Regions from separate parts of the Microbispora sp. H10949 genome, predicted to be linked through region 1. Evidence: riboswitches for the same ligand, from Rfam matches in the RefSeq annotation. Region 1 holds a riboswitch; the other holds the start of a gene.
What was found. Region 1 has a riboswitch for S-adenosylmethionine ahead of HHX40_RS09945 (ABC transporter substrate-binding protein). Riboswitches for the same ligand answer to the same signal wherever they lie in the genome.
Positions count from the first base shown of each region.

Region 2: it holds a riboswitch for S-adenosylmethionine, as region 1 does, so the genes downstream of both, thrC (threonine synthase) here and HHX40_RS09945 (ABC transporter substrate-binding protein) in region 1, are expected to answer to the same signal.

Region 1 is NZ_JABBWZ010000003.1:562,430-566,804, reverse strand. Features, by position in the region: gene HHX40_RS09950 (ABC transporter permease) at 1-556, opposite strand, end outside; gene HHX40_RS09945 (ABC transporter substrate-binding protein) at 553-2,202, opposite strand; SAM riboswitch class IV at 2,352-2,462, opposite strand; gene HHX40_RS09940 (sensor histidine kinase) at 2,605-3,720, opposite strand; gene HHX40_RS09935 (response regulator transcription factor) at 3,713-4,375, opposite strand, start outside.
Region 2 is NZ_JABBWZ010000015.1:142,773-147,147, forward strand. Features, by position in the region: gene groL (chaperonin GroEL) at 1-268, opposite strand, end outside; gene HHX40_RS32260 (cold-shock protein) at 553-753, opposite strand; gene HHX40_RS32265 (MoaD/ThiS family protein) at 1,010-1,285, opposite strand; gene thrC (threonine synthase) at 1,331-2,599, opposite strand; SAM riboswitch class I at 2,614-2,753, opposite strand; gene HHX40_RS32275 (RNA polymerase sigma factor) at 2,850-3,401, opposite strand; gene HHX40_RS32280 (alpha,alpha-trehalose-phosphate synthase (UDP-forming)) at 3,504-4,375, shown strand, end outside.

The sequences.
Region 1 (4,375 bases):
GGCTCTCCAGGCCGTCCCCGCCGGTGGCGGGGAAGATCCCCAGCCCGAACGAGAAGACGGTGAGCAGCAGGATCCCGGCCCAGAACGACGGGATGGAGATGCCGACCAGCTCGATGCCGGAGAACACCGCCCGCGCCCACCGGCGGCCCGCGGTCAGCACCGCGACCGTGACCGAGACCACGACCGCCAGGACGAACGACGAGAGCATGAGCTGGACGGACGAGCCGACCTGCTCGCCGATCGCCGAGGCGACCGACTGGTGCAGCTGGTACGACTGGCCCAGGTCGCCGTGCAGCACCCGGCCCAGGTAGGCGGCGTACTGGGCGGGCAGCGGCCGGCCCAGCCCGTAGTCGGCGATGATCCGGGCGCGGACCTCGGGTGTGACGGTGCTGCTGCCGATGAGCAGGTCGACGACGTTGCCCGGGGTGAGGTGGAGGCCGGCGAACGCGACCGTCACCGCGCCCCACAGCACCAGGACGGACGTGCCCAGCCGCACCAGCACCGGGCGGACCACCCGGGCGCGGGCCCGGGTGGCCGGTACGGCGACGGCGGTCATGCCTGCTCGACCCAGGCGCCGTAGAAGGTCGGGTACGCCTGCGGCTCCCAGCCGATGTCGTGGGCCTTCTTGCCGGTCCCGAGCAGGTAGTTGAACACGTACACCGGGAAGACCGCGGCCTCGTCGGTGACCCGCTGCTGCACCTTGGCGTACAGCTCGGCCCGCTTGGCCTGGTCGGTCGTGTCCAGCGCGTCGCTCAGCCAGCCGTCGACGTCCTTGTCGGACAGGCGGGCGGCGTTCTGGCCGAACTTGGCGGCCGTGGGGATGGCGGAGGTGTCGAACAGGTTGCGCAGGGTGTCGCCGTCGGCGCGCTGCCAGCTGAAGTCGATGAGGTCGTAGTCGCCCTTGGGATACTTCTCCAGCCATTCGTTGACCGTGCCGGAGACGAACTGGATCTCGAAGCCGATCTTCTTGGCCTCGGCCTGGATCTGCTCGGCCAGCGTGTCGCGCTGCTCACGCGCGAACGCCTTGAGGAACCCCCAGCGGATCGTCAGCCGCCTGCCGTCCTTGGTCCGGTAGCCCTCGGCGTCCTTCCCCGACCAGCCGGCCTCGTCCAGCAGCCGGGCGGCCGCCGCGGGGTCGTACTTCGTCTTTCCTTCGAGCGTCTTGTCGTACCCGTCGGTCGACGGGGAGATGGGGCCCGCCGCGGGCTGGAACGCCCCGAAGTAGAGGTTCTTGACGATCGTCGCGAAGTCGATGCCGTCGCGGAACGCCTGCCGGACCCGCTTGTCGGCGAACGGCCCGGAGGTCGTGTTCGGGTAGTAGTTGTAGTTGCCGCCCGGCGCCTGCCGCGTGGTGACGGTCAGCCGGGGGTCGCCCTGCACCTGCTTGACGTTCACCGGCGGCACGCTGGCGATCCCGTCGACCTGCCCGCTGGTCAGCGCGCCGAGCCGGACGGAGTCCTCGGTGATGACCTTGATCTCCAGCTTGTCCAGGTACGCCTCCCCGGTGTGCGCGGCGCCCTCCGGCGCCCAGGCGTAGCCGGGGTTGCGGTGGTAGGTGATGCCCTTCTGCACCACGTACTCGTCGATCACGAACGGCCCGGACCCGACGACCTTCTTGCACAGCGCGTCCTGCGGCTGCTTCAGCGACCGCGGCGACTCGATGCCGAAGTACGCGGTGGCGAGAGCGGACAGGAAGGGCGAGTACGGCCTGCTGAAGTGGACCTTCACCGTGTGCGGGTCGACGACCTCGCTGCCCTTGTACGGCTCGATGTATCCCGCGGCGAGCTGCGACTTCGTGGCGGGGTTCACGATGTGGTCGAGGTTGGCCTTGACCGCCGCCGCGTCGAAGGGCGTGCCGTCGGAGAACTTCACGCCGTCGCGCAGGGTGAAGGTGTAGGTCTTCTGGTCCGGCGAGACGGTCCACTTGGTGGCGAGCCAGGGGTGGATCTTGCCCTCGGTGTCGAGCGACACGAGCGAGTCCAGGGCGGGCCGGGTGAACAGGCCGGCCACGTCGGCGGGGCTCTGATGGGGATCGAGGCAGGTGGAGGGCTCGGTGTTGACGGCGAACGTCAGCGTGCCGCCCTTGACCGGCCCGGCGGGGGCCTTGCCCGCCGCGGTGTCCTTGCCCGTCGTGCCGCAGGCGGCGAGGGCGAGGACCCCCAGAAGCGAGACGCCGATGGATAAGCGCGTGTTCGTGGACATCGGGGAGAGCCTTTCGGTGTTCAAGACGGGACGGCGGAGTGGGGAGGCGGCGTGTCCCGGCCTGTGCCCGCCCGAAACTCCCCGTGAGTGGCCATGCCGCCTCCCGGAGAGCGTGCCGCGCACGCCCCCATGACCAGGAGCCCCGATGGGGCCCGCGCTTGCGGCGCGACTGCCACGCCGCCAGGTTTTCCCCGGGGCACCCCGCGCGGTGCGAGGGTTGCCGGCCGACGAGCCGGGGCTTGGCGTCGGCGCTCAATACCTATAAATAAAGTAGGAAAACTAGGGTAACCTGTCAACACGCTTTCGCCGGGGATTCCGGCCTTTCCGCGAGGAGCGGCGGTCCGGTGACGACGAGTGGCACGGCCCCGCGGCAGCGGCCGGGGGCGAACCGGGCGGCCGTGCCTACGGCGCGCCGGGAAGCCGTACGGTGACGAGGAGCCCGCCGTGGGGGCCGGGGGCGAGATCGAGGCTCCCGTTGTGGGCGCGGACGACGCTGTGCACGATGGCCAGGCCGAGACCGGCGCCGGCGTGCTCGTCGGTGCGCACGCGTTCCGTGCCGCGCTGGAAGGGTTCGATGAGGGTCGGTATCAGTTCCGGCGGGAGCGGGCGGCCCGTGTTCTCGACCCGCAGCAGGCTGGTGCCGCCGTACGCCTCGGTGTGGACCGTCACGGTGCCGCCGGCGGGGAGGTTGTGGACGATCGCGTTCTGGACGAGGTTCGTCACCATCCGCGCCAGGAGCTCGGCGGAGCCCTCGGTCCGGGCCGCCCCGCCGGTGACGTTCAGCGTGATCCGGCGTTGTTCGGCGAGCGGGAGCAGCGTTTCGGCGGCCTCCTCGGCGGCGAGGGAGAGGTCGACGCTCTCCCGGGTGAAGTCGCCGCGGTCGCCGCGGCTGAGCAGCAGGAGGGCCGCGGTGAGGTCGATCGCCCGCTGGTTGACGGTGTGCAGGCGATCGAGGAGTTCGTCCCGGTCCCGCGTGGGGTCCCGGCGGGCCACGTCGAGGAGCGTCCGCGAGATCGCCAGCGGCGTGCGCAGTTCGTGGGAGGCGTTCGCGGCGAACCTCCGCTGCTCGGCGACGTGGGACTCGAGCCGGTCGAGCATCGAGTCGAACGCGTCGGAGAGCTCCCGGAACTCGTCCCGGCGGCCCTTCATGCGGATCCGGTGGGACAGCGACCCGTTCGCGGTCGTCCGCCGGGCCGCGTCCGTGATCTGGGTGAGCGGCGCGAGCATCCGGCCGGCGAGGAGCCATCCGCCCAGCAGGCCGAACGCCAGCAGAAAGGCCAGTGCCTGGCCCGCGCGGGGGACGAAGGCGCGCTGGAGGTCGGTGCGGTTGGGGATGAACCGCAGGGGCGCCGCCCCGGGCGGGGCGGCCCCCGGCCCGGTGCCGAGCGCGCCGTCGGGCACGTAACGCAGCAGGAACACCCACACCACCGCCAGCAGGAGGGCGCCGGCGAGCAGGAGGAATCCGGCGTAGCTGAGGGTGAGTTTCAGCCTGGTGCTGAGCCCTGGGCGCCTATCCATGCGTGCTGCCGGGGCCCGTTCCCGTGGCGATGCCGGTGTCGATCCGATAGCCGACACCGGGCACCGTGGCGATGACCCATGGTTCGCCGAGCCGTTTGCGCAGTGCGGAGACGGTGATGCGCACGGCGTTGGTGAGGGGGTCGGCGTTCTCGTCCCAGGCCCGTTCCAGCAGCTCCTCGGCGCTGACGATCCCGCCCTCGGCGGCGACGAGGACTTCCAGCACGGCGAACTGTTTGCGGGTGAGCGCGACGTAGCGTCCGCCACGGAAGACCTCCCGGCGGAAGGGGTCGAGCCGCAGGCCCGCGATCTCGCGAACCGGGGGCCGGGCGTACGCGCGTCTGCGGTCGAGCGCCCTCAGCCGCAGGACGAGCTCCCGGAGCTCGAACGGTTTGGTGAGGTAGTCGTCGGCGCCGAGCCCGAACCCGGAGGCCTTGTCGTCGATCCGGTCGGCGGCGGTGAGCATGAGGATCGGGATGCCGCTTCCGGAGGCGACGATGTGCCGGGCGACCTCGTCGCCGGAGGGACCGGGAATGTCGCGGTCGAGGACCGCGATGTCGTAGGAGTTGACGCTGAGCAGTTCCAGGGCCGAGTCGCCGTCGCCGGCGATGTCTGCGGCGATCGCCTCCAGCCGCAGACCGTCCCGGACGGCTTCGGC
Region 2 (4,375 bases), on a different contig from region 1:
TCGTGCCGTCACCGGCGACGTCGTCGGTCTTCTTCGCGACTTCCTTGACCAGCTCGGCGCCGATCTTCTCCCACGGGTCCTCGAGCTCGATCTCCTTGGCGATGGAGACACCGTCGTTGGTGATCGTGGGGGCGCCCCACTTCTTCTCCAGCACGACGTTGCGGCCCTTGGGGCCGAGGGTCACCTTCACGGCGTCGGCGAGCTGGTTCATACCGCGCTCGAGACCGCGCCGGGCGTCCTCGTCAAACGCGATCATCTTGGCTGCCATTAGGCTAGACCTCCCAGTAGCAGGGTGTCTTCAACGGACCGAGCCGACGCCCGCGACGGCGTGGACCCGCTATCCCTGCGCGAGCCCCATCGCCCCGATCCCGGTTGTTGTCACTCTCGACCTCAGAGTGCCAAACAAGTATTTAGCACTCTACCCCCGAGAGTGCAAGCGGAAGCCACTCTGACCAGCTTGGACGAGGTTCCCGAACACCCGGACGAGCCCGGACGAGCCGAAGGCCCGGCCCGCGGAACGCGGACCGGGCCTCCAATGGTCGCTTGACGGGATCAGACGGCCCGTACGGCCTCCGCCTGCGGGCCCTTCTGCCCCTGCGTGATGTCGAACTCAACCCGCTGACCCTGCTCGAGGGCCTTGTAGCCGTCCATCATGATTGCCGAGTAATGGACGAACACGTCCTTCCCACCGTCTACCGCGATGAAGCCGTAGCCCTTGTCCGCGTTAAACCATTTGACGGTGCCCTGCGCCACTTCCGACTCCTCTTGCTGGGCTGGGGACCACACCCAAGAAGCCCCCGGTTTTGTCGATCGTCTTCGACCATACCCGTGTCAAGGCGTAGAACAACAGAGTCAATCCGCAAACTACTACGGCGCGTTCGCTCAAAGCGGTACAGACGATTATTCACTTTTCTACCGAAAGGTTGAGAGCTTCACCATTCGCTCTGGCGACATCTCACTTCCCCGGCGAGAGAAGTGCATGTCAGGTGCCCGGCGGCGGTGTCGCGGCTCAGCCCCCGGCGACGGCGGGGATGACCGAAATCTGTACCCCGTCCGGCGTGGCGGTGTCCAGCCCATCGGCGAAACGGACGTCCTCTTCTCCGACATAGACGTTGACAAAACGCCGGATCTTGCCCGTCTCATCCAGGATTCGACCTCCGATGCCCGGATAGTCCGCATCCAGCTTCTGCAGGACCTCACGGAGCGTTCCCCCCTCCCCGCTTACCTCCGCGACGCCGTCGGTGTACGTCCGCAGAATCGTCGGAATCCGCACGGAAACGCTCATTGTTCACTCGCTTTCGTTGCTGCCGATGGGCCTGTGATAACGCTTTCAGTTGGCGAATGCCGCACGGAAGGCGTCGAGGGAGGGACGGATGACCGCGGTTGGACGGGCCTGCTCGGCCACCGCGTCAAGTGTCTTGAGACCGTCGCCGGTGTTCAGCACTACGGTTTCGGCCTCGGGGTCGAGGCGGCCCTCGCGCACGAGCTTGCGCAGCACGCCGACCGTGACGCCGCCCGCGGTCTCGGCGAAGATGCCCTCGGTCCGGGCCAGCAGGCGGATCGCCTCGACCACCTCGCCGTCGTTCACGTCCTCCACCGCGCCGCCCGTACGGCGGGCGATGTCGAGCACGTACGGCCCGTCCGCCGGGTTGCCGATGGCCAGCGACTTGGCGATGGTGTCCGGCTTGACCGGCTGCACCACGTCCTGCCCGGCCTTGAACGCGCGGGAGACCGGCGAGCAGCCCTCGGCCTGCGCGCCGAAGATCCGGTACGGCCGCTCCTCGACCAGGCCGAGCTTGATCAGCTCGCGGAAGCCCTTGTCGATCTTCGTGAGCTGCGAGCCGGAGGCCACCGGGACGACGATCTGCTCGGGCAGCCGCCAGCCGAGCTGCTCGGCGATCTCGTACGCCAGCGTCTTGGAGCCCTCGGCGTAGAAGGGCCGGAGGTTGACGTTGACGAAGCCCCACTTCTCGCCCAGCTCGTCGCCGATGAGCTCGGAGCAGAAGCGGTTCACCTCGTCGTAGGTGCCGTCGATGGCGACCAGGCGGCCGCCGTACACGGCGGCCATGGTGACCTTGGCCGGCTCCAGGTCGGCGGGGATGAAGACGCAGGAGTCCAGCCCGGCCCTGGCCGCCGCGGCGCCCACCGCGCCGGCGAGGTTGCCGGTGGACGAGCACGAGAGGGTGTGGAAGCCGAAGGTGCGCGCGGCCTCCAGCGCGATCGCGACGACCCGGTCCTTGAAGGAGTGGGTCGGGTTGCCGGAGTCGTCCTTGACGTGCAGCGACCGCAGCCCCAGCTCGGCCGCCAGCCGGTCGGCCCGCACGAGCTTGGTCCAGCCGGGCTGCAGGTTGGGCTTGTCCGCCACCCCGGCGGGGACGGGAAGCAGGGAGCGGTACCGCCAGATGTTCGCCGGGCCCGCCGCGATGTCCTCCCGGCGGACCTCTCCGAAGTCGTACGCCACCTCGAGTGGGCCGAAACACTCCGTACAGGCGAAGACCGGGCCGAGGTCGTAGTGGGCGCCGCACTCGCGGCAGGACAGACCGGTGGCGGGGCCGAAGTCGGTGGCGGTGGTGGGGGTCGCGGTGCTGATGTGCGCCATGAAGCGAGGCCTTTCCCTCATCTTCGCTCGCGACCGCCCTGGCCGCGAGCCGGAATTGGCACCTGTCCCGGCCGGGCCTCGTGGGCACGAGTTCGACACCGGGGAGGTTGCCGGGGCTTCGCAGGGCCGGTCCCTCCACCCCTCTGGATGAGCATCTTCAGTTGTGGGACCTTCGAAAAAGGTCCTCCAGCACTGTACCCCGGCGTCCCCTGTGTCCGTTCCGCCGTCTCGGATGGCGAGACGGTTTGTATCAGCCGTAGGCCTCGCCGAGCGCGCTCTGCACGTACTTGCGCGCCTGGTGTATCCGGGACTTGACGGTGCCGAGGGGAATGCCGAGCTGGTCGGCGACCTGGGAGTAGTCGAGCTGGCAGATGTCGCGCAGCACGAGCGCCTGGGCGAGGTCGGGCCGCTCGGCCTCCAGCGCCTCCATCGCGTCGAGCAGGTCGAGCCGCGACCCCGCGATGACGCTCACCCGCCGCGGGTCCGGCCGCTGCTCGGGCAGCTCCTCCGCCTGCTCGGACGAGCGCCGCTTGAGCGACCGGTAGGTCGTCCTGGCGCAGTTCACGGTCACGATGTGCAGCCAGGTGCTGAACTTGGCCCGGCCCTCGAACCGGGCGATGTTGCGGGCCACGGCGAGCAGCGTGTCCTGCGCCGCCTCCTCCGCGTCCTGCCGGTACGGTAGTAGCCGCTCGCAGTGCCGCAGCACGTCGGGCTCGATGCGCCGCAGCAGCTCACCGAGGGCGCGGTGATCTCCCCGGGCGGCCGATCCGGCCAGCTCCTCGGTGACGTCGTCCAGTGCCATCCCGTTCCAGCCCTCCCGCGATCGGTTGACATCCTATTGATGGAGGTCCGCTTTTATTAATCTTCCGGCATGCGCGCCCGCTCTGATCGAGGGGAAACCCCAATGAGCAGCTCCGTCCTGATCGCGTCCAACCGGGGCCCGGTGTCCTTCACCCTGTCGGAGGACGGCGGCCTGACCATGCGCAGGGGCGGCGGCGGGCTCGTGTCCGGGCTGTCGGACGTGGTCAGGGACACCGACGTGCTGTGGGTCTGCGCGGCGCTGTCGGACGGCGACCGCGGGGCGGTGCGGCAGGCGCCGGGGGGCCGGCTCGACCGGGCGTTCGAGACGGGGCCCATCCGCATGCTGGACATCCCGCCCGCGGTCTTCCACCGGGCCTACAACGCGGTGGCGAACTCGACCCTGTGGTTCGTCAACCACCTGCTCTACAACACGCCCTTCTCCCCCGAGTTCGGCACCCGGTTCGCGCGTGAGTGGGAGTCGTACCGCACCTACAACGGCGCGTTCGCGCTCGCGCTGGCGGAGGAGGCCACGCACCGGGCCCGCGTGATGGTGCAGGACTACCACCTGACGCTCACCCCCGCGATGCTCCGGGTCGAGCGGCCCGACCTGCGCATCGGCCACTTCTCGCACACGCCCTGGGCCCCGCCGGAGTACTTCGCGCTGCTGCCCGAGGACGTCGCGGCGGAGGTGCTGTCGGGCATCCTCGGCGCCGACCACGCCGGCTTCCTCACCGCCCGCTGGGCGCGCGCCTTCATGGACTGCTGCGCCGCCCTGCTCGGGGCGCGGGTGGACCACGCGGCCCGTACGGTGACCTGGGGCGGCAGGACCACCCGGATCGGCGTGCACCCGCTCGGGGTGGACGGCGACGCGCTGCGGGCGCGGGCGGCCGAACCGGACGTCGAGTCGCACATGGCGGCGATCAGGGACCACGTCGGCGACCGCAGGCTGATCGTGCGGATCGACCGCACGGAGCT